DNA from 2 places in the Meiothermus sp. QL-1 genome. Region 1 is predicted to be linked to the other one. Evidence: riboswitches for the same ligand, from Rfam matches in the RefSeq annotation. Region 1 holds a riboswitch; the other holds the start of a gene.
The links. A riboswitch is a leader RNA that binds a small molecule or an ion and turns the genes downstream of it on or off. The one in region 1 is predicted to bind cobalamin.
Positions count from the first base shown of each region.

Region 2: it holds a riboswitch for cobalamin, as region 1 does, so the genes downstream of both, metE (5-methyltetrahydropteroyltriglutamate--homocysteine S-methyltransferase) here and DV704_RS02860 (ABC transporter substrate-binding protein) in region 1, are expected to answer to the same signal.

Region 1 is NZ_QQSV01000002.1:23,419-38,398, reverse strand. It holds gene DV704_RS02895 (TRAP transporter fused permease subunit) at 1-441, shown strand, start outside; gene DV704_RS02890 (hypothetical protein) at 444-1,190, opposite strand; gene DV704_RS02885 (hypothetical protein) at 1,194-1,643, opposite strand; gene DV704_RS02880 (acetyl-CoA carboxylase biotin carboxylase subunit family protein) at 1,753-2,913, shown strand; gene upp (uracil phosphoribosyltransferase) at 2,962-3,588, shown strand; gene DV704_RS02870 (MraY family glycosyltransferase) at 3,585-4,685, shown strand; gene DV704_RS02865 (ABC transporter permease) at 4,687-5,466, opposite strand; cobalamin riboswitch at 5,550-5,690, shown strand; gene DV704_RS02860 (ABC transporter substrate-binding protein) at 5,777-6,643, shown strand; gene DV704_RS02855 (iron ABC transporter permease) at 6,647-7,696, shown strand; gene cobO (cob(I)yrinic acid a,c-diamide adenosyltransferase) at 7,699-8,262, shown strand; gene DV704_RS02845 (cobaltochelatase subunit CobN) at 8,266-12,555, shown strand; gene DV704_RS02840 (ATP-binding protein) at 12,552-14,132, shown strand; gene DV704_RS02835 (cobyric acid synthase) at 14,129-14,980, shown strand, end outside.
Region 2 is NZ_QQSV01000008.1:18,931-33,910, reverse strand. It holds gene DV704_RS08995 (ABC transporter substrate-binding protein) at 1-1,156, opposite strand, end outside; gene metE (5-methyltetrahydropteroyltriglutamate--homocysteine S-methyltransferase) at 1,332-3,476, opposite strand; cobalamin riboswitch at 3,612-3,744, opposite strand; gene DV704_RS08985 (YeeE/YedE family protein) at 3,905-5,137, shown strand; gene DV704_RS08980 (class I SAM-dependent rRNA methyltransferase) at 5,141-6,298, opposite strand; gene DV704_RS08975 (ion transporter) at 6,315-7,157, opposite strand; gene DV704_RS08970 (SDR family NAD(P)-dependent oxidoreductase) at 7,173-7,817, opposite strand; gene der (ribosome biogenesis GTPase Der) at 7,884-9,224, shown strand; gene DV704_RS08960 (protease complex subunit PrcB family protein) at 9,228-10,280, opposite strand; gene DV704_RS08955 (ABC transporter permease) at 10,333-11,373, opposite strand; gene nikB (nickel ABC transporter permease) at 11,366-12,286, opposite strand; gene DV704_RS08945 (glutathione ABC transporter substrate-binding protein) at 12,362-13,897, opposite strand; gene DV704_RS08940 (GNAT family N-acetyltransferase) at 14,377-14,907, opposite strand; gene DV704_RS08935 (cupin domain-containing protein) at 14,907-14,980, opposite strand, start outside.

The DNA of each region.
Region 1 (14,980 bases):
GACGTGACCCCTCCGGTGGCCCTTTCGGGCTACGCCGCCGCCTCGGTCTTCAAGACCAACCCCATCCTGACTGGGGTCTACGCCGCGCGGGTGGCCCTGGCCAAGTACATCATCGGCTTCTTTTTCCTGCTCTCCTTCACCGGGACGGGTCTTTTGGTCCTGCCGGTCTTGCAGAATGTGCCGGGATTGGAGGGCTGGCTCATCATCCTCGAGCGCTTCTTCTTCACCGCAGCAGCCATCGTCTTCCTGGCCGCGGCCACGGTGGGCTACACCCGCCGCACCCTGCGCCGTTGGGAAAGCTGGGCGATGGGGGTGTTGTCGCTGGCCCTCTTCTACCCCTACCCGAGCCTGTGGATGCCCCTCATCCCCTTCGCGCTGGGCCTCCTCTTCTTCCTGAAGAAAGAACCGCGCCAGAGACCTAAGACCCAGGCCGCCGACTAGCCCTATAGCAAGAAGGCCTCGGGGGGCAGGGCGTGGCCCAGGGGCTCGAGCAGAGCCGAAAGATAGAAGCGGTGCCACTCCTCCGGGGGCAGATACTCACCTATATGGCGCAAAGCCTCGGCTGGGGCGGCCTGAAGGGCCAGCAGGCGGTGGTAGGGCTGGAGCAGGAACAGGGGCAGGGGGCCCCCTGCGTAGATGAGCAGGTCGGCGTGGCGGGCGGCGGCCTCGGCCTGGGCCCCGCCCACCACCGCCACCCCCCGCTGGGGCGCTGGAAGCTGCCTCAAAAAGGCCTCCCCCTGGGCGAAGCTCTCGCAGAGCAAGGAGACCTGGCCGAGCCCCCTGAGGCCTAGGGCCAGCTCGGGCCGAAAAGGCCCCAGCCAGAGGGCCTTTTCCCCCAAGGCATACCGCCGCACCAGCCGGGCCAGGGCCAGCGGCTCCTGGTAAAATCCCCGGCAGCCGGTACGCTCAGGAAGGACCAGGTCCACCCTGCGGGCCTGGGCGGCCTCGGGCTCGAGATGGGCCAGCAGGCCCGCAGCCTCGGCCTGCAGGGTGGGGGGTTCGATCACCGCCCCGGCCAGGCCCAGCGGCCCCAGGCCCCCCAGGGCGGCCTCGAGGCCAGACCCGACTTCGGCGGTGTAGAGGAAAAGGGGAAGATGGTGGTTGAGGCTGGCCGCTAGGAGGGGCGAATACCAGCGGCTTTGCCCCCGGTGCAGCACCACCAGGGGACGGGGAGGGGCATAGCCCGGCATGCCCTACCTCAGCTCGGCTATGAATCCCACGGTGACACGCTGAAAGCCCTCCGAGCCCACCACCTGGCTCACCTCGAGGTAGGGTCGGTAGCCCCGCTCGGGGAACTGCACCCCTAGCGAAAACATGGCATACCACCGCTCGCCCAAACGCAGGCGTAGCTCGCCGGGAGCGGTGTAGGCGGCAAGGCCCACCGCCACCCCGCCGGCTAGGTAGGGCCGCAACCAAAGGTAGAGGGGCAGGGGGTAGACCACCTCCCCGCTCAAGTAAAGCCCCCCCGGTGCGCCTACCACCAACTGGCTGCGGAGGTCCACCGGACGAGCCTCCAGGTAAAACCCCAGATGCCCCATGAAACCACCCCCGCCGCTTACCGAAAAACCGATATCCACCCCGCTGGCCACCGCCTCGGCCAGGAGCACCAGGGCCACCCCCACGGCCCTCGCCCATCGGTTCATGCCCCATACCCTACCCAACCCACAGCCCTTTGGCAAGGAAGCGGACCTTGCGCTTTGCACAGGGCTTTGGGGATACTTAGGGGCAATTCAAGGACCTGGAGGTACGACGGTGAACGTGGTCTTCCTTTCCCCCCACTTTCCCCCCAACTACTGGCCCTTCTGCGCGCGGCTGCGCGAGTTCGGTCACAACGTGCTGGGGCTGGCCGACGCCCCTTACGAGCACCTGCGCCCCGAGCTGCGGCAGGCCCTTACCGAGTACTACCGGGTCTCCGACCTGCACCACTACGACGAGCTTTTGCGGGCGCTGGGCTACTTCACCCACCGCTACGGCAAGCTGGACCGGCTCGACTCGCTGAACGAGTACTGGCTGGAGACCGAGGCCCGGCTGCGCGAGGACTTCAACATCTCCGGCCTGCGTCCAGCCGACATGGACCGGGTAAAACGCAAATCGGTGATGAAGGCTCTCTTCCAGAAGGCCGGGCTGCGGGTGGCCCCGGGGAGGATCTGCCGCAGCGCTGCTGAGCTGCAGGATTTTGTGGACGAGGTGGGCTATCCCGTGGTAGCCAAGCCCGATGTGGGGGTGGGGGCAGCCAAAACCTACAAGATTACCAACGATGAGGAGCTCAAGGCCTACATCGCCAGCAAGCCCCCGGTGGACTACATCGTAGAGGCCTTCGTACCGGGGCGCATCGTCACCTACGACGGCCTGACCGACCGGGATGGAAACGTTGTGCTGGACAGCTCGCTCGAGTACTCCAAAGGGGTGATGGAAGCGGTCAACCAGGACACCGACCTCTACTACTACATGGTGCGGCAGATTCCCGAAGACCTGCGCGAGGCGGGGCGAAGGGTGGTGGAGGCCTTTGGGGTGCGGGAGCGCTTCTTCCACTTCGAGTTTTTCCGCCTGGAGGACGGCTCGCTGGTGGCGCTGGAGGTCAACCTGCGCCCCCCAGGGGGGCTTACGGTGGACATGTTCAACTACGCCAACGACATGGACATCTTCCGCGAGTGGGCCCATCTCCTCACCTACGGCCGGGTGAGGGAAAAGCCCACCTACCCCTACTTCGCCGCCTACGTGGGCCGCAAGGACCACATCCCCTACAAGCGCAGCCACGAGCAGGTGCTGGCTGAGTTTGGCCATCTCATCGCGCACCACGAGCCCATCAGCGGCATCTTCGCGGGGGCTATCGGCAACTACGGCTACATCCTGCGCCACCCCGACCTTTCCACCCTGCTCGAGGCCGCCCAGGCCATCCAGGAGCGGGCCTAGCCCCTTGCGTTGCCCTAGCTTTGGGGGCGGTGTTACGATTCAGCCAGCATGAAGCTCACCGTAGTGGACCATCCCCTCGTCCAGCACAAGCTGGCCATTCTGCGGGACAAACACACCGGCAACAAGGAGTTCCGCGAGCTGATGGAGGAGGTTACCCTGCTTTTGGCCTACGAGGCCATGCGCGACCTGGAGCTCGAGCCCGTAGCCATCGAGACCCCCCTCACCCCTACCACGGCCTACATGCTCTCGGGCAAGAAACTGGCAGTAGTGGCCATCCTACGGGCCGGGCTGGTGATGGTGGACGGCATCCTGCGGCTGGTGCCGGCCGCCCGGGTGGGCCACATCGGGCTTTACCGCGACCCCGAAACCCTGAAGCCGGTGGAGTACTACTGCAAACTCCCCTCCGATATCGCCGAGCGGCGGGTTTTTCTAGTAGACCCCATGCTGGCCACGGCCGGAAGCGCGGTTCACGCCATCTCGCTGCTCAAAGACCGGGGCGCTCAGCAGATCAAGCTCATGGGCATCATCGCAGCCCCTGAGGGCATCGCGCGGGTCCAGGCAGCTCACCCCGAGGTGGAGATCGTGGTGGCCGCGGTGGATAGCCACCTGAACGACCACGGCTACATCGTGCCAGGTCTGGGCGATGCGGGGGACCGCATCTACGGTACCAAATGATAGAGTTCCTCAAGTCTATCGGCATCGCCAACCCTACCGGCAGCGGTTGGCTGGTGGTGGTCTTCACCTTCGCCGTGGCCTGGGCGGTGACCTGGCGCTTCATGCCCTGGGTGCGGCAGTTCGCCCTGCAGGTGGGCTGGGCCGACCAGCCCAACGCCCGCCGGCTGAACCGGGAACCCCTGCCCAACGCCGGGGGGCTGGCCATCTTCGCCGGGGTGGTGGCCGCCCTGGTCTTCGCCACCGCGCTGCGCCCCATCCTGATTCAGGAGGTGCAGGTACAGGTGCTGGCCATCCTGCTGGGGGGGTCTATTCTGGTGCTGGTGGGCTTCGTGGACGACCAGTTCGGCCTGCCGCCCTTGTTCCGCTTGCTGGTACAGCTTCTGGCCGCGCTTCTTCTGGTTGCGGTGGACATCCGCTTCCACGCCGCTTTTGGCACCGCTTTGGACCCTCTTTGGGGCATCCTCCTCACCATCGTCTGGGTGGTAGGCATCACCAACGCCATCAACCTGATGGACGGGGTGGACGGCCTGGCCGGCGGGGTGGCCTTCATCACCGCCATGAGCCTGCTGGCGGTCTCGGCGCAAAATCCCCAGTGGGCCGCGGCCACCTTGGTGCTGGCCGCTTTAGCCGGGGCTGCGCTGGGCTTTTTGCGCCACAACTTCTACCCTTCCAAGATCATCATGGGCGACGCGGGGGCCTATTTCTTCGGCTACGTGCTGGCCGCCACCGCGCTTCTGGGCAGCCTCAAGGTGACCACGGTTTTTTCGCTGGTGCCCACCGCCCTCTTTTTGCTCCTGCCCATTCTGGACACCACCCAGGTCTTCATAAGGCGGCTTCTGCGGGGCCAGAACCCCATGGCCACCCCGGGCAAGGACCACCTCCACCACCGCCTTTTGGCCTGGGGTTTCTCCCAGCGCCGCACCACCCTCACCCTTTGGGCGATTACCCTGGTCTTCAATCTAATCGCCCTGCAGGTGCAGGGGATGAGCCCCCGGGTCATCGGGGTGACCGCCCTGGGCATCGCCCTGCTTCTGGGCTTCACCGTCTGGCGCAAGCTGCGGGCGGTGTGGAAAGAGGCCGAAACCAAGCCCGCCTAGGTCAGCTCGAGGCCGAGGTGTAGCTCCTCAAGGCCAGACGCCAGAAAAGCCGGGCCCCCAGCAGGAGCGCCAGGGCCAGGCCCACGGCCAGCCCAAAGCTGGCCGGGCCCAGCCGGCCGAGCACCGCCTCGGCGGGCACCGTGGTGAGGAAGGCCACCGGCACCAGGAAGGTAAAGACAAATCGGTAGGCAGGGGGGAAGGCCTGCACCGGGAAGCGTCCAGCCTCCAGCAAAGCCCGCAACACCTCCACCGCGTTGGCCACCTTGACGAAGTAGATGCTGGTGGCGCCGATAACGAACCAAAGGCTATAAAGCATCAGCATGGCCGAAGCCAAAAGGAAAATACCCCGCAGGTGGTCCATCCATCCCAGCCCTAGCTGCCCGGCCGCATAGAACCAAAGCCCCAGGCCAATCAGCCCATCGCTCAGGCCCCAGGGCGAGAGGCTGCGGAAGGAAAGCCAGAACTGGCTGTCGATGGGTTTGAGCAGCACGAAGTCTAAAGTGCCCTTCTGCACGTGCTCCACGATGCGGCCCAGGTTGGGGTACAAAAGCACCAGAGAAAAGCCATCCAGCATCAAAAAAGCCGCCAGCACCAGCAGCGCCTCCTCAAAGCGCCACCCCCCTGGCTGGTAGCCGCCTTGGTAGAGGAGCGAGATACCAAAAAGGCTCCCGGCTGCCCCTCCCAAAGCCGAAAGAGCGGCCAGAAAGAAGTTGCCACGGTACTCGAGCTCTGCGGCCAGCGCCGTGGTCCAAAAACGCCAGAGCACCCTCAGATAGCGCACCCTTCCAGGCTACCCGGTTGCCCGGCTTGTCCAAAGCCCCTGGCCCAGGCTAAATTGTAACGTGCGACCCGCTAGGGTTTAGCAAAGCTCGAGCCGCTCTCGGTGGCTGGGCGCGTAGTCCAGCCTTAAAGTGGGGAAGTCCGGTGAAAGTCCGGCGCTGTTGCGCAGCGGTAAGGGGCCCAAGGCCCTAAGCCCGAATACCTGCCGAGAAGTCCTCAGGAGCCGCAACTGAGGACTCCCGCGCACAACGGGAGAGAACGGGGTTCCCGGTCTCATGGCGAAATCCAAGCTCGAGCTTTAGGGAGCCACAATGAAACGAACCCTCTTTGTCCTGCTGACACTCCTCCTCGGTCTTGCTCTAGCCCAGTTTCCCCTCACCCTCACCGACGACCAGGGCCGCACCATCACCCTACAAAAGCCACCCCAGCGCATCGTGACCATGCTGCCCTCGGCCACCGAGACCATCTGCAGCCTGTCCGAGGCAGCCTGCCGGCGCATCGTGGCCACCGACCAGTTCTCCAACTGGCCGGAGATGGTGCGCAACCTGCCCAAGGCCGGGGGGCTCATCAACCCCAACCCCGAACTCATCGTGGCCCTCAAGCCCGACCTGGTAATTGTGAACTCGCCCCGCATCGTGGACACCCTCGAGCGGGCCGGCCTCACCGTCTACATCACCCGGCCCCAGACCTACGCCGACATCTTCCGCACCGCCAGGGTCTACGGCCAGATGCTTGGGATGCGGGCCGAGGCCGAGCGGCTGGTGGCCCGCATCCAGGCCGAGGTCTTCGCCCTGGAAAGCCAGGCCGCCAAGGCCAAGGAGCGCCCCACCGTCTACTACGAGATTGACCCCACCCCTTACACCGCGGGGCCCAGCTCCTTCATCGGCACCCTGATTGAAAAGGCTCGAGGGCAGAACATCATCCCCGCTGAGCTGGGCAACTTCCCCAAGATCAGCCCCGAGCTGGTGCTGCAGCGGAGGCCCCAGGTCATCGTGGTCACCCATCCCGAGGTGGCGGCCATCAAGAACCGGCCCGGCTGGGCTGCCCTCCCCGCGGTGCAGCAAAACCGCATCTGCGCCTTCAGCGGCGAGGCCACCGACCTGCTCTCCCGCCCGGGCCCCCGCGTGGCCCAGGGGCTCAGGCTCCTCATCGGCTGCTTCCACCCTGAGCTCAGGTAGGCCATGCAGGGGCATTTAGGCTGGGGAGGGGTCGGCCTGGCAGCCCGGCGGGGCCTGGTCTTCACCGCTCTGCTCTTTTTCCTGGCCGTAGCGCTGGTCCTGGGGGTAGGACAGGGGGCGGTCCACATCCCCCCGGCCGAGGTGGTGGCGGCCCTGCTCGGCCAGCACGAGAACCCCATCGTCACCGAACTGCGCCTGCCCCGGGTGCTAGGGGCCATGCTGGTGGGGGCTGCTTTGGGTCTGGCTGGCGCTGCCTACCAGGGCCTCTTCCGCAACCCCCTGGCCGACCCCTACTTGATGGGGGTGGCCGCAGGGGCCTCCTTCGGCTTCACCCTCACCCTGAGCCTGAGCGGGGTCCTGGGAGGCTTCGGAGCCGGCCTCTTCTTCGCCAGCCTGCCCACCACCGCGGCTCTGGGGGCCTTCCTGGGGGCGCTGCTGGCGGTGGTGCTAACCCTGAGTCTGGCCGGAGGGGCCCAGAGCGGCCAGCACCTGATCCTGGCCGGGGTGGTGGTGGGCAGCGTGCTCACCGGCCTTTCCACCCTGCTGCTGCTCTTGGACACCGACCGCATCCGCGAGGTCTTCAGCTACACCCTGGGCAGCCTCAGCTTCATGGGCTGGCGGGGGGTGGGGATGCTGGCCCTGGGGCTTTTGCTGGCGCTGCCCCTTTTGTGGGGGCTTTCCAGGACCCTGAACGCCCTGGCCCTGGGGGAGGAGACCGCGCGCAGCCTGGGGCTGCCGCTCCCGGCCCTTCGGCTTTTGCTGGTGGCCCTCTCCACGCTGCTCACCGCCCTCTCGGTGGTACAGGCCGGCATCATCGGCTTCGTGGGCTTCGTGGCCCCCCATGCCCTGCGCCAGCTCGTGGGGGGCGACTACCGCTACCTGCTCCCAGCCTCGGCCCTGGGCGGGGCCCTTCTGCTGGCCCTGGCCGACTGGGCCGCCCGGGCGGTGGTGCGACCGGCTGAGCTGCCGGTAGGGGTGATCACCACCCTGCTGGGCGGGCCTTTCTTCCTCTACCTGCTGTGGCGGGCCCGACGGGAGCTCCGCTGGGGGTGAGCATGGAGGAGCCTAAACGGGAAAAACCCTACCAGAAGCCCACCGGCGAGCGGCGCGGGCTGGTGCTGGTCTACACCGGTGAGGGCAAGGGCAAGACCACCGCCGCTTTGGGCCTGGTGCTGAGGGCGGTGGGGCGGGGGTACAGGGCCCGCATCCTGCAGTTTATGAAGCACGAGGGCGCCGCCTTCGGCGAGCACCGCGCCTTGGCCCAGCTCGGGGTGGAGATCGAGGGGCTGGGGGACGGGTTTAGCTGGAAATCCAAGGACCTGGCCCGCTCGGCGGCCCTGGCCTATGCGGGCTGGCAGAAGGCCCGGGCGCTAATTCTATCGGGCGAGTACTTCCTGGTGGTGCTGGACGAGATCAGCTACCCCCTGCGCTACGGCTGGGTGCCGCTAGAGGAGGTGCTGAGAACCCTGCGCGAACGCCCCAAGGGGGTGCACGTGGTGCTTACCGGACGGGGGATGCCTGAGGAGATTCTCGAGCTGGCCGACACCGTGAGCGAGGTGCGCAAGGTGAAGCACGCCTTCGACGCCGGGGTGCCGGCCCAGCGGGGCATTGAGCACTAGGCCATGACCTACCGCCAGAAAGTCCTGCGCCCGGATGGCCGCCCGGTGCACATCGTGCAGAAGCGGGGCCACCTGAGCTACTGCTACACCGGGTGTTGCTGCGGCCACACCGAGCGGGGCTACGCGAGGGTGCCCGCCGAGGTCTACAAGGAGGAGTGGCTCAGGCGCAGGTTGCGCAACGTGGTGCACCTGACCCGGGGGGGCTGCCTGGGCCCGTGCGCGCTGGCCAACGTGGCCGCGCTGGTCTTCGACGGGCGCTCGGTCTGGTTCCACTCGGTGAATACCCCCTGGCAGGTGCGGCTCATCTTCGACTACATCGAGGCCATGCTGGCCGCCGACCGCTTCCTGCCCCCTCCGCCCGAGCTGGCCGAGTACGTCTTCAACTTCTACGACTGGGAGGCCCGGGGAATCAACCAGACCCCCCCAGCCCCCCTGAAGCCAGCCCCTGGGGGGCTATCGGGCCTGGCCCTTCTGACCCACGCCGACACCGACCTCCTGGCCCTGGAGGCGGCCAAGACCCTCCTGCCCCCTGGCTTTCCCCCCGTGCTGGGGCTGAGCCTCAACCGGCTCAAGACCCCCGAACAGATGGCGCTTTGGCTCCAGGGCCCCCTGGGCGAGGCCCGGGTGGTGCTGCTGCGGCTGCACGGCTCGCTGGAGGGGGTGCCGGGCATAGCGGCCCTCTTGGAGCATGCCCGGGCCCACGGCCAGCACCTCCTCCTGGTGAGCGGCCTGGGCGAGTTTCCCCCAGAGCTAGCTCGGCGGTCCAGCGTGGGCCCGGAGGTCCTGCGCAAGGCCACCGCCTACCTGATGGCCGGCGGGGTGGACAACCTGGTGGAGCTCTGCAAGTACCTTTCAGACGCCCTACTGGGAAGCCGCCTGGGCTACAGCCCACCCGTGCCCCAGCCCGAGCACGGCCTCTACCACCCCCGCCTGCCCCAGGGGGCCAGCCTGGAGGACTGGCAGCGGCTCTGCGACCCCTCGAGGCCCACCGCCGGCATCCTCTTCTACCGGGCTCACTTCCTTTCAGGCAACCTCGCGTTCATAGACGGGCTGGTGGAGGCCCTGGAGGCCCGGGGCATGAACGCTCTTCCCGTCTTCACCTCCTCGCTGCGGTCCATGGAGGAGGGCTTCCCGGCGGCCTTGAGGCTTTTGGAGGGGCGGGTAGACGTGCTGATCTCCACCCTGGCCTTCGCCCTAGGCGCCCAGGGGGAAGGTCAGGGGGCCTTTGAGCGGATGGGGGTGCCGGTGGTGCAGGCCATCGCCGCTGGGATGCCCAAAGGAGCCTGGGAGGTGAGCAGCCGGGGGCTGAACCCCCTCGAGACCGCCATGCACGTGGCCCTGCCAGAGTTTGACGGGCGGCTTATTGGGGTGCCCATCAGCTTCAAGGACCAGGCCCCGCTGTACGCCCCCGAGCCCGAGCGGATGGAGCGGGTGGCGGGCCTGGCCTGGCGGCTTGCCAGCCTGAGGCGAAAGCCCAACGCGGAGAAGCGGGTGGCGCTGGTGCTCACCCACGCCTCGGCCAAGGCCCAGGCTGTGGGGGGAGCGGTGGGGCTCGATACCCCCGCCTCGCTCCTCCGGCTCCTGCGGGCCATGCGGGCCAGGGGCTACACCCTCCCCGAGCTGCCCGAGACCCCCGAGGCCCTGATGGCCCTGCTCCTCAGCGCCGGCAGCTACGATCCCCGCCACCCGCTGGACCCCTCCCGGGTGGTCCGCATCCCCCGCGCCGCCTACCTGCGCTGGTTCCGGGACTTTCCCGAGGCCCTGCGCCTGCGCATGGAGGACTTCTGGGGCACCCCCCGCGAGCGGGGCTACACCCTGCGGGAGGGCCGGCTCAGGACCGATAAGAAGATCCTCTCCAAAGGGCTTGGGGCCCTGGCCCAGCTCAACCTGCAGGAAGAGCCCTACAGCGACGAGGAGAGCTACTGGGTGGCGGCCCTGGAACTGGGGAACGTGCTCATCGCCCTCCAGCCCCCCCGGGGCTACGGCCTCGACCCTGATGCCATCTACCACACCCCCGACCTACCCCCCACCCACCACTACGCCGCTTTCTACCGCTGGCTTGAGGTGGGGTTCGGGGCCGACGCCATCGTGCACATGGGCAAGCACGGCACCCTGGAGTGGCTTCCTGGCAAGGGGGTGGGCCTTTCGGCGGCCTGCGCCCCGGACGCCTTGCTGGGCGAGCTGCCGCTTTTCTACCCCTTCATCCTGAACGACCCCGGGGAGGGCACCCAGGCCAAACGGCGGGCCCACGCCGCCATCGTGGACCACCTGCCCCCACCGCTCACCCTGGCCGAGACCTATGGCCCCCTGGCCCGCCTCAGCGAGCTGGTGAACGAGTACTACGCTCTGGAAAAGCTCGACCCCAGCAAGCTGCCCCTTCTGCAACAGGAAATCTGGCAAATTTTAGAGGAGACCCAGCTCAAGACCGACCTCGAGCTAAAAAGCCTGCTCTCCGCCGACCACGGCGACCACAAGCACGAGTGGGACGAGACCCTCACCCCGGAAGGCATCCCCGCCAGCCTGGCTGAGATGGAGGGCCGCCAGGTGGCCCACCTTTTGGAAGACCTCGAGGGCTACCTCTGCGAGCTGGGGCTGGCCCAGATTCGCGATGGGCTCCACATCCTAGGCCAGCTCCCCCCCCTGGCCGAGACCCTCCGGGCCCTCACCCGGCTGCCCAACGGACCTGTGCCGGGCTGGCTGGCCAGCCTGGCGCGGGCCTACGGGTTCGACCTCGAGGCCCTTCTAGAGCACAAGGGCCGCCGCCTGGACCCCCCCCACCCCCTGGGCCAGAGCCACGCCCAGGTGCTCGAAAGCCTGGAGCGCCTGGCCCTGGAGCTCTACCAGGCCCTGGAGGAGGACCTCGACCCGGAGGCCGCCCTGCGCAGCCTGCCCCCGCCCCTGGCACACCCGGAAGCGCTAGAGGAGCTGAGGCAGACCCTGGTCTATGCCGCCACCCGGCTGGTACCGGCCTTGGAGCGCACCGACGACGAAATTGAGAACCTCCTGCGGGGCCTGGAAGGGGGGTACATCCCCCCGGGCCCGGCCGGGGCCCCCAGCCGCGGCCAGGCCCACGCGCTGCCCAGCGGGCGCAACTTCTACGCGGTGGACCCCCGCGCCCTGCCCTCCCCCGGGGCCTGGCGGGTAGGAGAGCGGCTGGCTCGGGAAACCCTGGAGCGCTACCTCAAGGAGACGGGCCGCTACCCTGAGACGGTGGCCCTCTCGGCCTGGGGCACCGCCCAGATGCGCACCCAGGGCGACGATGTGGCCCAGGTGCTGGCCTTTTTGGGGGTGCGCCCCCGCTGGCATCCGGTGAGCCGGCGTATCGAGGGGCTGGAAGCCATCCCCCTAGGCGAGCTGGGCCGTCCCCGCATCGACGTGGTGCTGCGCATCTCGGGCTTCTTTCGCGACGCCTTCCCCCACCTCATCGCCCTTCTGGACGAAGCCTTCGAGCTGGTGATGCAGCTTCCCGAGCCGCCTGAGCAAAACTACCCCCGCAAGCACTACCTGGCCGAGCTGCAAAAGGAAAGCCAAGAACCCCTGGAAACCCTGGAGGCCCGGGCCCGCTGGCGCATCTTCGGGGCCAAGCCGGGGAGCTACGGGGCAGGGCTGCTGCACCTGATTGAGACCGGCCACTGGGAGGGCCCGGCCGACCTGGCCCAGGTCTACCTTAGCTGGGGGGGGTACGCCTACGGGCGGGATGCGGAAGGGGTAGAGGCCCAGGCCACCTTCGCCGAGCGCCTGAGGCAGGTGGAGCTGGCCCTGCACAACCAGGACAACCGCGAACACGACATCCTGGACGCCGACGACTACTTCCAGTACCACGGGGGGCTTATCGCTGCGGTGCGCGCGCTGCGGGGCGAGGCCCCCCGGGCCTACTTCGGCGACTCCGCCGACCCCGAGCGCCCCCGGGTGCGCGACCTGAGGGAGGAAATCCTCAGGGTCTACCGCAGCCGGGTGGTGAACCCCAAGTGGCTTCAGGCCGTCCAGCGCCACGGCTACAAGGGGGGGCTCGAGCTCGCCGCCACGGTGGACTACCTCTTCGGCTACAGCGCCACCGCCGGGGTGGTGCCGGACTTCGTCTTCGAGGGGGTGGCCGAGGCCTACGCCCTGGACCCGGGCATCCAGGCCTTCCTCAAGGCGGCCAACCCCTGGGCCCTCCAGGCCATCGCCGAACGGCTGCTGGAGGCCAGCGCGCGGGGGCTCTGGCAGGCCCGGGAGGACACTTTGGCCCGCCTGAGGGAGGTAATTTTGGAAAGCGAGGCCGCGCTAGAAGGCCTGGGGGAGGCGCCATGAACTACCCTTTTGCCGCCATCGTGGGCCAGGAGCGGATGCGGCAGGCCCTGCTGCTCGCCGCCACCGACCCGGCGCTCTCGGTGCTTCTGCAGGGGGAAAAGGGCAGCGCCAAGACCACCGCGGCCCGGGCCCTGGCCGAGCTGCTGCCGGAAGGGGCCCCCTTTGTGAACCTGCCCATCGGCACCGGGGAGGAGCGGCTGCTGGGCGGGCTCGACCTGGACAAGGCCCTCTCGGGCCAGCCGGCCCTCAAGCCGGGCCTCTTGAGCCAGGCCCACGGGGGGGTGCTTTACATCGACGAGGTCAACCTGCTGGCCCCCCACCTGACCGACGCCCTGCTGGACGTGGTGGTAAGCGGGGTGGGGCGGCTTGAGCGGGAGGGCTTCAGCCTCACCTACCCCGCCCGCTTCGTGCTTTTGGCCAGCATGAACCCCGAGGAGGGGCGGCTGCGCCCCCAGCTCTTCGACCGCTTCGCCCTCAAGGTGGAGGTCGCGGGCCTCTCCGACCCCGAGGAGCGGGCCCTGGCGGTAGAGCGCCGCCTGGCCTTCGAGCAGAACCCCGAGGGCTTCCGCGCCCGCTTCCACGAGGCCCAGCAGGCCCTGCGGGAGCGGCTACAGGCCGCCCGGGCCAGGCTCCCTGGGGTGGCCCTGACGCCCGAGCTTTTGCAGGAGATCAGCCGCCGGGTGGCCGCCTTGGGCATTGGCAGCCTGCGGCCCGACCTGGCCCTGGCCAGGGCCGCCCGGGCCCTGGCCGCCTGGGAGGGAAAGGAGGTGGACTGGGCCTTGGTGGAGGCGGTCTGGCCCCTGGTGCTGCCCGAGCAACCCTCCCCGCCCCCACCCCCCCCTCCCGCGCCCACCCCCAAGGAGGCCCCCGCCTTCGAGCGAACTTTTGCCCCCCGGCTTCCCCCCCACCCCCTGCGCCTCGAGGCCCCCCAGGGCCCCTCGGCGCGGGCGGTGCTCGAGCCCGAGCCCGAACGCCTGGCGCTTCGGGCCTCCCTGCTCCACCTGGCCCTGCGCAAAGGCGAGCGGCTGGAGCGGCAGGACCTGCACACCTGCCTCGAGGAAGGCCGCGCCAGCCCACGCCTGCTATTGGTGGTGGACGCCAGCGGCTCCTTGGCCGCCCAGGCCCGCATGGCCTGGGCCAAGGGGGCCCTGCTGCGCCTGCTGGAGGAGACCCCCGTGGAGGTGGGCCTCATCACCTTCCGCGGCAGCGGGGCCCGGCTGGTCCTCCCCTTTACCCGCGATTTGGAGGCGGCCCGGCGAACCCTTGAGCACCTCCCCGCCGGGGGCCGCACCCCTCTGGCCGCCGCCCTGGCGCTGGCCCTGGAGCACCTGGACGAGCGCACCCGGCTGGTGCTGGTCACCGACGGGCGGGCCAACGTGCCCCACCAGGGGGGCGACCCCTGGGCCGAGGCCCTGGCCCTGGCCCGACGCATCCGGGGCCGGGCGGCGGTGCTGGACGCGGAGGCCGGCCCCAGCCCGCTGGGCCGGGCCCGCCAACTGGCCGAGGCCATGGGGGCTGTCTACGCCCGGCTCGAGGACCTGAACGACCACGCCCTTTTGCTCAGGCTGGGGGTATGAACGGCAGGGCCATCATGGTCCAGGGCACCAGCAGCGGGGCCGGCAAGAGCTTTCTGGCCACGGCCCTCTGCCGCTACTACGCCCGGCTGGGGCTGCGGGTGGCCCCCTTCAAGGCCCAGAACATGAGCAACAACGCAAGGGTGGTAGCGGGGGGCGAGATGGGCAGCGCGCAGTACTTCCAGGCCTTGGCCGCCCGCGCCGTACCCGAGGTGCGGATGAACCCGGTGCTTCTCAAGCCCGAGGGCGACCAGAAAAGCCAGGTGGTGGTGCTGGGGCGGCCCGACCCGGCCCTCTCGCGCCTGCCCTGGCACGCGCGCAAGGCCCGGCTCTGGCCGGTGGTCAGGCGGGCTTTGCTCGAGCTGATGGAGGCCTATGAGCTCGTCATCCTCGAGGGGGCGGGCAGCCCGGCGGAAATCAACTTGAAGCACAGCGACATCGTGAACATGCGCGTCGCCCTGGAAGCCCGGGCCCGGGTGCTCCTGGTGGCCGATATCGACCGGGGTGGGGCCTTCGCCCACCTGTATGGCACCTACGCCCTGCTGGAGCCAGAGGAGCGGGCGCTGATCCGGGGCTTCGTGCTCAACAAGTTCCGGGGGGACCCCAGCCTCCTCTCCCCCGCCCCCGAGCGGCTGGAGGCCCTCACCGGCGTGCCCACGGTGGCGGTGCTGCCCTACTGGCCGGACCACGGCCTGCCCGAGGAGGACGGGGTCTTCGACGCCCGCCCGGTGGGCCAGGGCTTCACGGTGGCGGTGGTGGCCTACCCCCGGGCCTCCAACCTGGACGAGCTCGAGCCCCTCAAGCACCTGCCGGGGGTGCGGCTGGTCTGGGCCCGGCAGCCCGAGGTGCTG
Region 2 (14,980 bases), on a different contig from region 1:
CGGTGGTGTACCCGGGCCCCCAGGTGACGTCGTGGGTCTTGTCAAAGACGATGCGCCCCGCAGGACCCGTGTAGTCCGTGGCCTCGAGGGCCCGCACCACCGCATCGGCGGCGGTGGTGCCCGCCCGGTTCAGGGCCTCGGCCAGGATGTAAAGCGCCCCGTAGGCCCCGCTGGCGGTGTAGATGGGGAACTGCTTGAAGCGGGCCTGAAAGTTGGAGATGAAGGGGATGGTCTTGGGGCTTATGGCCACGGCCGGGGCCAGGGTGTTCAGGGTGGCCACGTAGGCCCCCAGGTTGTCCGTGGCCTTGAGCCAGGTCTCCTGCTGGGCCTCCACGTTGATGCCCACGGCGGCGGCGGGGATCTTGAGCCGGCCCCAATCCCGCCCGAAGGGCACCCCCACCGGGCCGGAGAGCACGGTGAAGATCACCTGGGCCCCTGCCCGCTGGATGGCGGTGAGCTCCGGGGTCACGTCGGTGGCCGTGGCCGAGGGCCGCCAGGTGCCCGCTACCTCCGCCCCGTACCCCTGGGGCGGGGGGGCGGCGATGAGGCGGCTTGCGGTCTCCACCAGGGGGTCCGCCCAGGCGGCCCGCTCCGCCAGGATGGCCACCTTGGGCCGCTCAATCCTCAGGTCCCGCCGCACCGCCTGCACCACCTCCCCCAGGAGGAGGAGGGAGGTACGGGCCAGGTCGCTGGACTTGGTGGGGCTCACCCGGAAGAGGTACTTGAAGCGCTCGTAGTTGCGGTCCACCCGGCCGGCCAGGATGCCGTCCAGGGCGGCCCCGGTGATGATAAAGGGCTTCTTGTAGTCCGCGGCCACCTCGGTCATGGCCAGCACCGCCTCGCTGCGGAAGCCCCCGATGAGGAAGTCCACCCGCTGGGCGGTGATGGCCCTCTCCACTGCGGTGGCGGCATCGGTGACGCTGGTCATCTCGTTGGTGTCCACCCGCACCAACTCAATCCGGTAGCGCTGGTTGCCCACCAGCACCCCGCCCGCCCGGTTGAGCTCCTCCGCCGCCAGGGTGGCCCCGTGCCAGGTGTGCTCACCTTGTACGAAGGCCATGGGCCCCACCACACCGATGCGGAGGGTTTGGGCGGAGGCTGTGCTTCCCGCCCAAAGCGCGAAACCCGAGAGAGCTGCTATCCAAACCCTGCTCATGGCCGAACCTCCTCCTGGATGGGTTCTGCTGGGGGTTGCTTGTGCGGGCCTTTGCCTGCCCAGCAAACCCCATCGCTACTGACCAGTCGGTTGGCCCTAACTTATTCCAGAGTTTTCTCTGTGTCAAGAGGAAGAGGCCCCAGCGACGAGCGCCGGGGCAGGAGTAGGCCGGATTTCAGTTCTGCGAGCGAGACCGCAGGGCTTGGGCGGCCTCCACCATGGCCCTGAGGTTGGCCTCCACCTCGGGCCAGGTCCGGGTCTTGAGGCCGCAGTCGGGGTTAACCCAAAGCCCCCGGGGGAAGTAGCGGGCGTAGGCCCGCAGGCGCTCCGCCATCTCCTCTGGGGAGACGGGAAGAGGGGAGTGCACGTCAAAGGCCCCTGGGCCCAAGGCCAGCCCTAGGCCAGAGAGGACCTCCAGGAAGCGGGGGTCCTGGCGGGCGGCCTCGAGGCTCACCACATCGGGCTCCATGGCCTCCAGGAAGGGCCTCAGGGCGGCGTAGTCCGAGTAGCAGAGGTGGAGGTGCACCTGCACCCCGGGCCCCACCCGGGCGGTGCGCCAGAAGGCCTCCCGCACCAATTCCAAATAGGCCGGCTGCTCCTCCGTGCGGAGGGGCATCTTCTCCAGGAGGGCCGGCTCGTCTATCTGCAGGAAGCGGAAACCCGCCCGCTCCAGTTCCGCCACCTCTTCCCCTAAGGCCTCAGCCAGGTTCAGGACCGTCTCAGCAAAGCTCACGCCCTCGGGGAGGTAGCTCCAGCCCACCAGGGTGATGGGCCCTGTGAGGATAGCCTTCACGGGCTTCGGGGTGAGGCTTTGGGCATACCGCAGCTCCTCCAGCACCAAAGGCCGCCGCCGGCGCACCGGCCCCGCCAGGATGGGAGGGCGGTAGACCCGGCTCCCGTAGGAAAGGACCCAGGCGGAGGGGTGGGTATAGAAGCCCTCCAGCCGCTCAGCGAAGAACTCCACCATGTCGCTCCGCTCAGGCTCCCCGTGGACCAGCACATCCAGGCCCAGCTCCTCCTGGAAGCGGATGGTCCGGGCGATGGCCTGGCGGATGGCCTCCTGGTAGGCCTCCTCGCCCACCTTCCCCTCCCGGCGTTTGGCCCTCAGGGCCCTGAGGTCCTGGGTCTGGGGAAAGCTGCCGATGGTGGTGGTGGGGAAGGGGGGCAGGGCCAGGTCCTTTTGGGCTCGGACCCTCTCCTCCCTGGGCGGCCTGGGGCTTGGGGGAAGGGTGGGCTTGGGGAAGCGGGGAGGCTCCCCTGGGGGGCGCCAGGCCCGGGCCTCCTCCCAAGCCGCCTCCTCCCCCCGGAGCATGCGGGAGAGGAGGGAAAGCTCGTGGAGGCGCTCCAGGGCAAAGGCCAGGCGGCCCTGAAGGCCCATGGGCGGGGCGCCCACCGCCCAGGGCAGGTGGTAGAGGGGAGCCCGGGGGGCAAGCCAGACCTCTTTAGCCCCGCCTTCCAAAGCCCTCCCAATCCTCTCGGCCAGCTCCAGAAGGGGAGTGCGCCATACCCCCTGCCCCTCCACCACCTGCAGGACCGGGGTGGGGCCCAGGCGGGGCAGGTGTTCCCAGGCCACCTCCTTTGGGTCCAGGCTCACCCCCCTCCAGGGCAGGGCGTAGAGCCTTTCCCCAAGGGCCGCCCTGGGGGAAAGGTAGGGGGTGAGGAGGACCAGGGGCAAGGCTTCCAACATGCGGCGGTAAGCCCCCTCCAGGTGGGCCAGATGGGCCTCGGCCCCGTCTAAGCCCAAGGCAGGCTCCTCCAGAAGGGCCATGGGGGCGCCCGCCTCCCGGAGCTCCGCCAGGAAGTGGGCGTAAGCCTGGGCCAGGGCCTCCAGGTGGGTCCTGGGGTCCTCTGGGGGATTTTGGGCCAGGCGCAGGAGGGTGTAGGGCCCAAGGAGGTGGGGCAGGCCCTCTGGGTGGCGGCGGTAGGCCTCCAGGGATTTGTTCCAGTGGGGCCGGTAGCTGGGCCTTTCAGGGAGGCGGGGGGAAAGGTAGTGGTAGTTGGTGCCAAACCACTTCCTGAGGGGAAGGGCCTCCCTGCCCCGGGCCAGGGCATAGTAGGCCTCTGGGTCCCCGGGGTCTATGGGGTAAATCCCCGTCATCACTGCCAGGTCCAGGAGGGGGTCGTAGAGGCTCATCTCCCCCACGGGGTAGAGGTCCACATGGGCGCGGTAGGCTTCCAGACGGCGGGCCTCCAGGCTCTCCAGGCCCTTTTTCAGCTCTTCTCGGCTTTTCTTCCCGGACCAGTAGCCCTCTAAAAGTCCCTTGTACTCCCTTTCTGGGCCCAGGCGGGGCAGACCAAAGGCTAGGCTTCTTACCTGCATCTTCCTCGTTCCTCTAAGAAAAGAGAACCAACTACGCCGAAACGCCAGCCAAGCAGCCCGGGTGCGGGCCGCAGATTTTACGGTGTCTTCCTAGGGGTCCACAGGCATCACCACCTTTGCCCTTACCTCGAGGGCTTGGGGGGAGGGCTGCTGGGTGGGTACTCGGGCTTCCGGACGGGGCCGGTTACCGTTGCGGGACAGCGCCGGACTCGCACCGGTCTTCCCCCAACGCCTCCTAGCGGAAGCGTCCAGGCCTGTCGACCTGGCAAAGCAGCCAGGACACGCGGTGTGTCCTGCGAGGGAAGCTATCACGGGTTGGGGTGGGGGTCAAGAGAAGGCCATAAGTTTACAAAGTTTGTCATTTATGCTAGCCTGTCTTCCACTGCCGCCTCGCGCGGGGCGGAAAGTGGCCAGGAGGGCTTTAGGGTATGTCTTTGTTGCGCAGAAGCGGAGAGGTACGCACTTTACCGGGGCAAGCGGGACTTCGGCCGCAGTACGGCCTGGTGGCCCTAGGGCTGCTGGGGCTGGGCTGGGGGTTGAGCCAGCTACCACCGGTTCAGGGGTTGTTGCTGCTTTTGGGGGTGGGGCTTGGCTTCACCCTGTTTCATGCCCGCTTTGGGTTCAGCTCGGCTTTCCGCCAGCTTTTGAGCGTGGGGCAGGGGCGGGCTTTGCAGGCCCACATGCTGCTTTTGGCGGTCACAGCCTCGCTTTTTGCCCTGCTCTTTGCCCTGGGCCAGGGGCTTGGGGGCCAGCCGCTGGCGGGGTACCTGGCCCCCATTGGGCCAGGGCTGCTTATAGGGGCCTTTTTGTTCGGCATAGGCATGCAACTGGCCGGAGGCTGTGCCTCAGGAACGCTATATGCCACCGGCAGCGGCAGCCTGGTGGGTTTTATCGCCCTGGTCAGCTTTATAGCCGGCTCGGTGATAGGGGCTTGGAACTGGGAGTTTTGGGCGATGGGGCCTGGTGCAACGGGCAGCCTTCCGCCCATCTCCCTGGCTGAGCACCTGGGCCTTGGGGGGGCGCTGGCCCTGACCCTGGCTTTGGTGGGGGGCCTGGCTCTTCTGGCCGAGTGGGTAATTCGCAGGCGGCAGCCCCCGCCCCTGAAGGCCCCTGAGGGGGCCGTGGGGTGGGCCCGGGTGCTGCGGGGAAGCTGGCCCTTGTGGGTAGCAGCCTTGGTGCTGGCCCTTTTGAACGCGGCGGTGCTTTACGTGAGCGGGCGGCCCTGGGGGGTAACGGCCGGGCTTACGCTTTGGGGTTCGCAGGCGGTGGAGGCCCTGGGCCTGGCCGAGCCGGCCTTCTGGACCTACTGGAACGGTCAGTCGCCCCTGGCGCTCACCCCGCTGGGCCATCCCACGACCCTCACCAACCTGGGCATTTTGCTGGGGGCCTTTTTGAGCGCCTCGCTGGCGGGGCTGTTCGGTAAGAATCCCCGCCTGGGCGGCAGGGTGGTGCTGGCCGCCGTGGTGGGTGGACTGCTGATGGGTTATGGGGCCCGCCTGTCCTACGGCTGCAACATCGGGGCCTACATTGGTGGGGTGGCCTCCTTCAGCCTGCATGGCTGGGTATGGCTCGGCATGGCCCTGCTGGGCACCGGGGTGGGCCTTTGGCTGCGCCCCTGGTTTGGTCTGGCGAACCCCAAGCCCACCGATGCGGTGTGCTAGGGTCTATAGGGGGTCGTCCTGGAGGATCAGGGTCTTGAGGTAAAGTGACTCCGGTACGTGCAGGCTCCAGGGGTGGTCGGGGGGGTTGTGGGTGAGGGCGTGCACCCGCAGGCGGCGGCCCTCGTCGGCGGCGGCGCGGCGGGCCACCTCGAGCAGCTCCTCGGGGCCGATGTAGTAAGAGCAGCTAGAGAGCCAGAGCCACCCCTCCTGTGCCAAGAGCCTCAGGGCGAGGCGCAGGACCTCGACCAGGTGGCGCTTGGCCCGGGGCAGCTCCTCGGGCCGCTTGACCAGGGTGGGGGGGTCGAGCAGTACGTGGTGGAAGGGAGGAGTTTTCTGCGCCAGTAGCCGCTTTAGCACCGTCAGGGCCTCGCCCTGGTGGATGTCCACCCGCAGGCCGTGGCGGGCGGCTGTGCGGTCCAGCACCCCGAGTGCTTCCAGGTCCTTGTCCACCGCCAGGGCATAGGCCCCTTGGCGGGCGGCCCGCAGGGCGAACCCCCCCACATAGCTGTAGACGTCCAGCACCCGCTCCCCGGGCCGCACCATAGCCTCCAGCCGCTGCCGGTTCTCCCGCTGGTCCAGGTAAAAGCCGGTCTTCTGGGCCAGCGCCAGGGGAATGGGGAAGAGAAGCCCGTCCTCCTCCACCTCGAGCACCGGCGGCACCACCCCATAGAGCACCCCGACCCGCTCCTCCAGCCCCTCCAGCCGCCTGGCCTCCACATCCGAGCGCTCGTAGATGCCCCCGGGCTGGGTAGCCTCGATCAGGGCGGGGAGCCACACCCCGCGCAGGGCCTCCATGGCCCGGTTGCGCACCTGGACCACCAGCACCCCACCGAAGCGGTCCACCACCAGCCCGGGCAGGCCGTCGGCCTCGGCGTGCACCAGCCGGTGGCAGGGGCCAAGCCCGGCCCGCCGCTTTTGGGCCCGCTGGAAGCGGCCGAAAAAGAAGGCGCGGTCGAGGGGACCCTCCTCAAAGCGGTAGACCCGCACCGCTACCCGGCTCTGGGGGTCGTAGTAGCCCGTGCCCAGGGGCTCGCCCTGGCTCGAGCACACCCGCACCACCCCGGGGTTTGGGGGCGCCTCGGCCAGCTCGTCGGCGAAGAGGCCGGGGTAGAAGTTGCGCACCTTTTTCTCCTTGCCTGGTTTGGCGACAACCCTCTGCACCTTTCCAGCATAGGGTCTAACCCTGCTTAATCCGCTCCAGCAGGGCCTGCGCTTCCCGCAACTTCGCCTCTAGCAGCTCTATGGCGTTGTTTTGGGTGGAGCTTTGCTTCTGCAGGGTTTTGCGCATCTCGTCCATGCTGTTTACCACGATGCCCACCAGCAGGTTGAGGAAGATCAGGGTGCCTAGAAGCACAAAGGAGAGCATGTAGATGGTGGCCACCAAGGGCTGGGCCTGGGGCTCGGTGCAGAGGGCGGGCTCGGGCAGGGTGAAGCGCTGGCAGCCGAAGTACTGCGCCCGGAAGACCTCTACCCAGCCCTCCAGGGTCAGGATGCTGAAGAGGGTGAGCAGCGCGGTGTGCAGGTTGCCGAAGTGGAAGGGGTCGTTGCGGCCAAAGAGGAACACCCCGGCCACGGCGTAGAGGTAGAGCAACAGGAGCATCAGCACCAGCACGTAGCCAATGGAGGGGATGCTGCGCAACAGGGCGCCCAGGATGACCTGCAGGTCGGGCAGGGTGCGGATGAGCCGAAGCACCCGCAGCAGGCGCAGCATGCGCGCCGCCACCGCATAGCCGCCCAGGTCCGGCAGCAGGCTCAGGGTCACAATTCCCAGGTCGAAGAGGTTCCAGCCGTTTTGGAAGAAGCGGGCTGGCCGGGGCCACTCGGCCCCAAAGCGCAGCAGGACCTCCAGGGCGAAAAGCCCCAGCACGAGCTGGTTCAGGGTGGTTAGGGCAGGGTGATCCAGCAGCTCGGGGTAGGTCTCGAGGCCCACCAGGGCTGCGGCCAGGAGGATGAGGGCTGTGACCACCCGGTTGAAGGGGGCCGACTCCACCAGTCGCTTGAGGAAATTGGGCTCCCGCACAGGTTTTAGATTAACCTAGCCCCGGTAGATTGCCTCGGTTTGCCAGCGACCGGGTGGCTGGCTGTGCAGCGCCCAGAACTGCTCGGCAATTCGGTCGGGGTCGATGGGGGCATGGGGGGCGATGGTCACGGTGGCTACGTGGATGCCCTCCCGGTAGAGCTCCTTGCTCAGCACCCCCACCATGGTCCGCAGCGCCGCTTTGCCGATGGCCCGGGCCCCCTGGTGGGGCTCGGGGTTGAGGGCCAGGCCCTCGCCGGTGAAGAGCAGGGTGCCGCGCTGGCGGGCGCGCATGCCCGGGAGGACGAGCTGGGCTGCGGTGAGGGCCCCGAGCAGGTTGACCCGCAGGGTGGCTTCGAGCGCTTCTGGTGCCAGCTCAGCCAAGCTTCCCTCCCTCGAGGCCGCGGCGTTGTAGATGAGCACCTCCACCGGGCCTAGCTGCCTTTCCGCCTGGCGCACGGCCCGGGTGAGTTCGCCAGCAGAGGCGGCATCGGCCGCGTAGGCTCGAGCGGTGTAGCCGTCCAGCTCCAAAGCCCCGGCATAACTTTCCAGCCTCTCCGCCCGGCGGGCCACCAGCGCCAGGGCGTACCCTCCCTGGCCGAAACGCCGGGCCAGGCTGAGCCCCAGGCCCCGCCCCACGCCCACGATCAGGCACACCCCCACAAGGGTGCATGGTAACATCAGGAATGCTGTTTTGCCGTTCAAATGGCACGGCAGCGGGTAAGGGGTATGCATCGCGTGGTAATCGTAGGCCGCCCCAACGTGGGCAAGTCGAGCCTTTTCAACCGGCTGCTGGGCCTTCGCCAGCCCACCCGGGCCCTTTGGGCAGGGAGCCAGTTCTCCGTGGTGGCCAACGTCCCGGGCGTTACCCGCGACCTCAAGGAGGGCGTGGTGGAAAGCGAGCAGGGCCGTTTCAAGCTGGTGGACACCGGCGGGCTTTGGTCGGGGGATGGGTGGGAGGAAAAAATCCGGCAGAAGGTTGAAAAGGCCATTCAGGAGGCCGACCTGGTGCTCTTCGTGGTGGATGGGCGGGCCGACCTTGCCCCGGCCGACCTCGAGGTGGCCGACTTCCTACGCCGCCAGGGAAAACCGGTGCTCCTGGTGGCCACCAAGGTGGACGACCCCAAGCACGAGGCCTACTTGGGCGAGCTCTACGCTTTGGGCTTCGGCGAGGCCCTGCCCACCAGCGCGGCCCACGGCCGGGGGATTGAGGAGCTCATCGAGCGCGTCTGGGCCCACCTGCCCGTGCGGCAGGAGGAGAGCGAGCCCGAGGTGGTGCCCATCCGGCTGGCTATCGTGGGCCGCCCCAATGCCGGGAAGTCGAGCTTGCTGAACGCCATTTTAGGAGAGGAGCGGGTGATTGTCTCCGATATCCCCGGCACCACCCGCGATGCCGTTGACGTGGCCTTCGACTACGGGGGCACCCGCTTCTTGCTGGTGGACACTGCCGGAATTCGCAAGCGGCCCGAGAGCGGGGTGGAGGAGCAGGCCATCCTGCGCGCCCACCAGGCTATACGGGAGGCCGATGTGGTCCTGCTGGTGGTGGACCCCTGGGCTCTGGGCGACCACGAGCTCAAGCTGGCCCAGGAGGCGCTGGAGGCCGGCAAACCGGTGGTGGTGGCCATCACCAAGTGGGACCGGGTCAAGGACAGGGAGGAGGCCAAGCGCCTGCGGGCCGAGCTGTCTCTTAAGCTGGTCCACATCCAGCACCTGCCCCGGGTTTACGTCTCCTCGGTTACCAAAGCAAACCTGCACAAGCTCCTTGCCGAGGCGGCCCGGCTTTTCGAGCTGGCCCGGACGCGTTTCGAGACCAGCGAGCTCAACCGCTGGCTTTCGGTGTGGAGCTTGGGCACCCAGCTGCCCAACTTTCGCGGCAAGCCCCTCAAGCTTTTCTTCCTCACCCAGCCCGAGGTGGCCCCGCCCACCTTCGTCTTCTTCTGCAACTACCCCGAGTTCGTGACCCGGGCCTTCGAGGGGTACCTGCGCAACCGCATCGGAGAGGACCTGGGCCTGCGGGAGATCCCCTTCCGGCTGGTCTTCCGGGGCCGCAGGGAACGGGCCTCCACCTAGGGTTCAGTTGCCCGCGCTGGCCAGCACCTGCCCGTCGGTGCTCAGGAACTCCACCCGGGTAAAGCGGCCGGGCACCTCGAGGAGCACGAAGGGGCTGGTCAGGGCCTGGGTCACCATGGCCCCCGGGGCCGGGCTGCTAAGCCGCAGGGTGATGCGCAGGGTGTTGCCCACCGCCTGGCTGCCCACGTACTGCAGGCTGTAACCCCCGGTGGGCTTCTGGCCCCAGAAGAACCCCGCCACCCGGTGCTGGTTGAAGTCCACCGGGGGGACGGGGGGCGGGGGTAGCTGGTTGCCGGTGGCCAGCCGCCAAAGCGAGAGCATCTGGCCCGGGCTGGCGGCCAGGTAGGCGGCAGGGCCGGGCTCGGCGTAGGCGGCCAGGCTGCCCTGGAGCATTACCCGGGGGCTGGGGGGGGTAGGGGGCATAAGCACGAGCTCGCTCTCGAGGCCATACTGCACCGCCAGGGCGGTGGTGCGGGCCTGGGTGGGTGTAGGCTGAAGGCGGAGAGGGGGCAGGGGGGCTTCCACCTCGTAGAGCACCACCGGGCGCCCACCCCGACGGTTCAGCACCTCGGCCAGCACGGCCTCGGTCTCGGCTGGGCTCAGGTTTTCAAACTGGGGGCGGCCGGCCCGGGCAACCACGCTCTGGAGGCTGTTTTCGGAGAAGGGCCCCGCCAGCCGCAGCCAGCCCCCCTCAAAAAGCCAGGCGTTTTGCACCCGGCGCTCGGCCCGCAGGAGGAGCTGCCCGCCGGGAAAGCCCCGGTTGAGCCGGGCTGTACGGGGCAGGGCCGGGCCAATCTCGCGGTAAAGCGGCTCGCCTCCCACCAGCAGGGCCTCGGGCACGCTGAGGGGGCTTGGGTGGGTGCCTGGGGTCAGGCTCAGGCTGCGCCCTTCCAGGAGGACGGCCTGGGGCTCGCCGTAAAAGTAGACCCACCGCTCGGTGTTCTCGCTGAACAGGAGCTGGACCTCGCTCACCCTGTAGGTCCGCTCGCCTGGCTGGGGGAGGCAGCCCGTCAGGATGAGGAGGCTCAGGGGTAGGAGGCCCCAACGCGCGTTCATGTACCCATCTTAGCCCCAGCCGGGCCGGCCTGGGGCCCGGATAAAGCTTTGCTCAACTGCGGGGGTCAAGGGCATCCCGCAAAGCATCGCCCAGCAGGTTGAAACCCAGGGCCACGAACATGATGGCCAGCCCCGGAAAGGTGGCCACGTGGGGGGCGGTGGCCAGGTACTCCCGGCCCCGGGCCAGCATCAGGCCCCACTCGGGCTCGGGGGGTCTGGCCCCCAGCCCTAGGAAGCCCAGTCCGGCAGCGAACAGGATGGCCACCGCCATCTGCAGGCTGGACTGCACGATGATGGGGGAGAGGGCGTTGGGCAGGATGTGGCGGAAGAGGATGCGCAGGTCGCGGCTGCCCAGGGCCCGGCTGGCCTCCACAAACTCCCGGTCGCGCAAAGCCAGCACCGAGCCCCGCACCAGCCGGGCGTAGACCGGGATGGCCGCGATGCCTACCGCAATCATCACGTTGGTGAGGCCGGTGCCCAGCGTGGCGACGAGCACAATAGCCAGAAGGATGCCGGGAAACGACAGCATCACCTCTACCACCCGCTGCGCCAGGAGGTCGAAGGTGCCGCCGTAGTAGCCCGAGAAAAGCCCCACCGGCACCCCCACCAGCAGACCTATGGCCACCGCAATCAGCCCGATGGAAAGCGAGATCCAGGCCCCGTAGCAGAGCCGGCTCAGGATGTCCCGCCCCTGCTCGTCGGCCCCCAGCAGGTAGAACTTAATGGGGCCGTCGACCCCGAAGAGGTGGAGGTCGCTTTTGAGGAGGCCGCCCCACCACTCCCAGGGCTCACCCCTCACCAGAAAGCGCAGGGGGTAGAGCTCGCTGCCCACCTCGAGCTCCCCCAGGGGGGTGCGGCTTACCTCCCGCACCCAAAGGCCTGGCTCCCCGTTGGGCCCCCGAAACTCCACCCGCATGGGGGGCACGTAGGTGCCGCGCAGGTTCTGCTCCACCGGGCTATACGGGGCGATGAAGGGGGCGAAGGCCGCCACCAGCACAAAAAGCCCTATAAAGGTAAGCCCTGCTAGGGCCAGGGGGCTTCGCAGCAGGCGCCGCCGCCAGCGAGGGGTGGTGCGTTTGGGAGGCTCAGTCATAGCGGATCCGGGGATCGATGGCCCCATACAGCAGGTCGACCACCAGGTTGATGAGGATGAAGGCCACCGCAATCAAAAGCACCGCGCCCTGGACCACGGGGTAGTCGCGGGCCAGGATGGAGCCCACCAGGAGCTGCCCGATGCCGGGCCAGGCGAAGACCGTCTCGGTGATTACCGCCCCTTCCAGGAGGGTGCCGAACTGCAGCCCGGCGACGGTGACCACCGGGATTAGGGCGTTGCGCAGGGCGTGCTTGAAGATTACCACCCGCCCGGCGAGCCCCTTGGCCCGGGCGGTGCGGATGTAGTCCTGCGAGAGCACCTCGAGCATGGCGCTGCGGGTCATGCGGGCCAGGATGGCGGTGGTGCCGGTGCTCAGGGTGACGGCTGGTAGCACCAGATGCCAAAGGCTGCCCGTGCCGGCCACCGGAAACCAGCCGAGCTGGACGGCGAAAATCAGGATGGCCATCAGCCCAAACCAGAAGACCGGCATGGAGACCCCGACGAGGGCCCCCAGCATGGCTACGAGGTCGAAGACGGTGCCGGGTCTTATGGCCGCAAGGATGCCGGCGGGAATGCCCACCAAGAGGGCCACCGTCATGGCCCCCAGGGTTAGCTGTAGGGTGTTGGGAAAGTAGGTGGAAAGCTCGTAGGCAACAGGCTTGCGCGTGCGTACCGACTCGCCCAGGTCGCCCTGGACCACCTTGGCCAGGTACAGCCCGAGCTGCACGTGCCAGGGTTGGTCCAGGCCGAAGCGCTGGCGGATCTCGGCCAGGGCCTCAGGCGTGGCGAACTCCCCGGCCAGAAGCTGGGCTGGGTCGCCGGGGGCCAGCCGCACCATCAGGAACACGGCCAGAAGGACCCCGAGCAGGGTGGGCAGCACGGCCAGAAGTCGGCGGACGATGTATGTGCTCATGAAGCCTCTAACAAGGCCGGGGGTCCACCCCGCTGCTGAACCCCGCCACGAAAGTGGCGGGGTGGGTCCTGAGGTCTAGCGCTCAGCCGAGGTGCGGAAGCTGGCCCCGCTGGCAATAAGGCGCTCGGTGGGGTGCACCACGAAGCCCTGCACCTCACGGCGGATGGCCGTGACCTGCTGCTCGGAGTGCAGGAAGACCCAGGGCACGTCGTTGTAGATGATCTGCATGGCGGTGCGGTAGAGCTGCTGGCGGGCCTGGGGGTTGGTGGCGACCCGGGCCTGGTCCAGGATGCGGTCCAGCCTGGGGTTGGTGTAGAAGCCGCGGTTGAAGCCGTTGGGGGCCTGCTGCGAGCTGTGGAAGAGGCCGTAGAGACCGTAGTCGGCATCGCCGGTCACGGTGCCCCAGCCCAGCATGGCCATCTGGATCTCGTTGCGCTCGCGGGGCTGGTTGGTGGCGGCCAGGTAGGCGCCCCACTCGAGGGTCTGGATCTGGGCCTGCACCCCTACCGCGCGGAGCTGGCTTTGCACCGCCTCTGTTACCCGGATGTCCTGCAAATAGCGGCCGTTGGGGCTGTGGATGGTGATGCGCAGGGGGTTTTGGGCGGTATACCCCGCCTGGGCCAGGAGCTGGCGGGCCAGCTCGGGGTTGTACTCGTAGGTGCCCACCCTGGTGTAGCCAAAGATGCCCGGGCTGATGGGGGCGTCCGAGGGGCGGCCAAACCCGCCGAGCACGAACCGCACGATTTCTTCCTTGTTGATGGCGTGGTTGATAGCCCGGCGCACCCGGATGTCATCGAAGGGCTTCTTGGTGTGGTTGAAGTAGAAGAAGATGGTGCGCACGCTGGGGGTGGTCACCACCTCGATCTCGGGCCGGGCGTTCAAGCGCTGGACGTCCTGCGGGGGTACCCGCACCGCCACGTGGGCCTGCCCGGTCTCGACCAGGGCCATACGGGTGGCGGCCTCGGGCACTGCCAGGAAGCGTAGCCGCTCGATGGCCGGCTTCTTCCCCCAGTACTCGTCGTTGCGCACCAGCTCCACGAACTGCCCCTTCTGCCAGCGGTCGAACTTGTAGGGGCCGGTGCCCACGGGGTTGTCGCGGTACCCTGCGCCCAGCCGACGGATGGCCGCGGGGCTTTGGATGCCGGTGGAGCTGTGGGTCAGGTGGGCCAGTACCGGGGCGAAGGGCTCGGGCATGCGCAGCCGCAGGGTGTGGCTGTCCACCACCTCAAAAGCCGAGACCCGCCCCCGGAGCAAAAAGGCGAAGGCCGAGGCCAGCTCCGGTGAGATGAGGCGTTCCAGGTTGAACTTCACCGCCTCGGCGTTGAAGTCGGTGCCGTCGTGGAATTTGATGCCCTTGCGCAGGAAAAGGGTGAGCACCCTGCGGTCCGGGCTAAAGCTGTAGCGCTCGACCAGGAGGGGTTGAATCTTGCCGTCGGGGGTGTACTCGAAAAGGGTCTCCACCACGTGGTTGACCACCGTGGCCGAGGGCGAGTCGGTGGCCAGGGGGGCATCGAGGGTGGTGGGGTCGGTGCCCTGGGCGATGACCAGGGTACGGCCCTGGGCGAGCGCCACCGACAGGCCCAGGAGTAGAAGGGCGAGCAGCTTTCGCATAAGCCTCCTTTCGCAGCACCCATGGCCTCCTTTGGTCACAGGGTACCAGGAGACCTCCGACCAAAGGTCCAGGGTGCTTCTTGGTGCGTCCACAATACGGAAATTGGGTCGCCGCCTCTTGCAATCTAGATTACATTCTGGGGTGGAGGGGTGACGACGGGGAAGTTTGTCGAGGTGTTCCACGAGGTTCACGAAAGCTCAACCCCAGCGGTGCGGCTGGCCACACCATCTCTACCAGATTCGGCACACCAGACATTGACCGTCCCGACCGTGCCGGTGGACCTACAGGGTCGCCCGGGTAGGGGAAGAGGTCGGCGCAACCGGCCTGGGGCGTCCGGTCATCAACACACTCTGCACCTGCCGCCAAAGGGCTGGCTCCGAAACTGGTGGCGACTCGGTTTAGGTCTAGGGAGTCTTTGACGCTCCCACGGATTTGTACGCCGCAAAGCCTCGCGGGCGGGGTTTGATTTCTGGCCTGGCTACCAGGGGCCCAGCTTCTCGTCGGGGAGTTCTAGGAGGCGGGTTTCGCTGTGGTAAAGCCGCATGCCCCGGGCCTGGTAGTTGGCCAGCGCGGCCGGGCTATCGAGCGAGCAGGTGTGCACCCAGACCCGCCCGGCCCCAAGCCGCCAGGCCTCCTCCAGCGCGCGGGTAAGCAGGTGCCCGCCTAGGCCCATCCCGCAGAACTGCGGCAGGAGGCCGAAGTAGACGATCTCCACGTTGGCCTCGGGCTGGAGCTCGAGCTGGAAGTACCCGGCCGGGGTGCCCCTCAGGTAGGCCACCCAGGTGTGGAGCCGGGGATTTTGGGCGTAGGCCAGCCACTCCTCGTAGCCCCAGTGGGCCTTTTCGTACCAGTACCACGGCCCCCCCACGCTGCGGTAGAGAAAGCGCTGGAACTCCGCGCTGGGAATCTCGGCCTTCATCAGCAAAAATCCCTCCGGGGCCTCCCGCTTGGGCCGGAGGGCCATGGGGGAGGTCATCTCCAGGTAGTAGGTGGTGACCTCGAGCCGCATCAGGAGGAGGCCAGCTTTGCCAGGAAGTCTTCCCGCAAGGGATGGAAGGCGTCGAAGGCCACGGTGTCCTCCA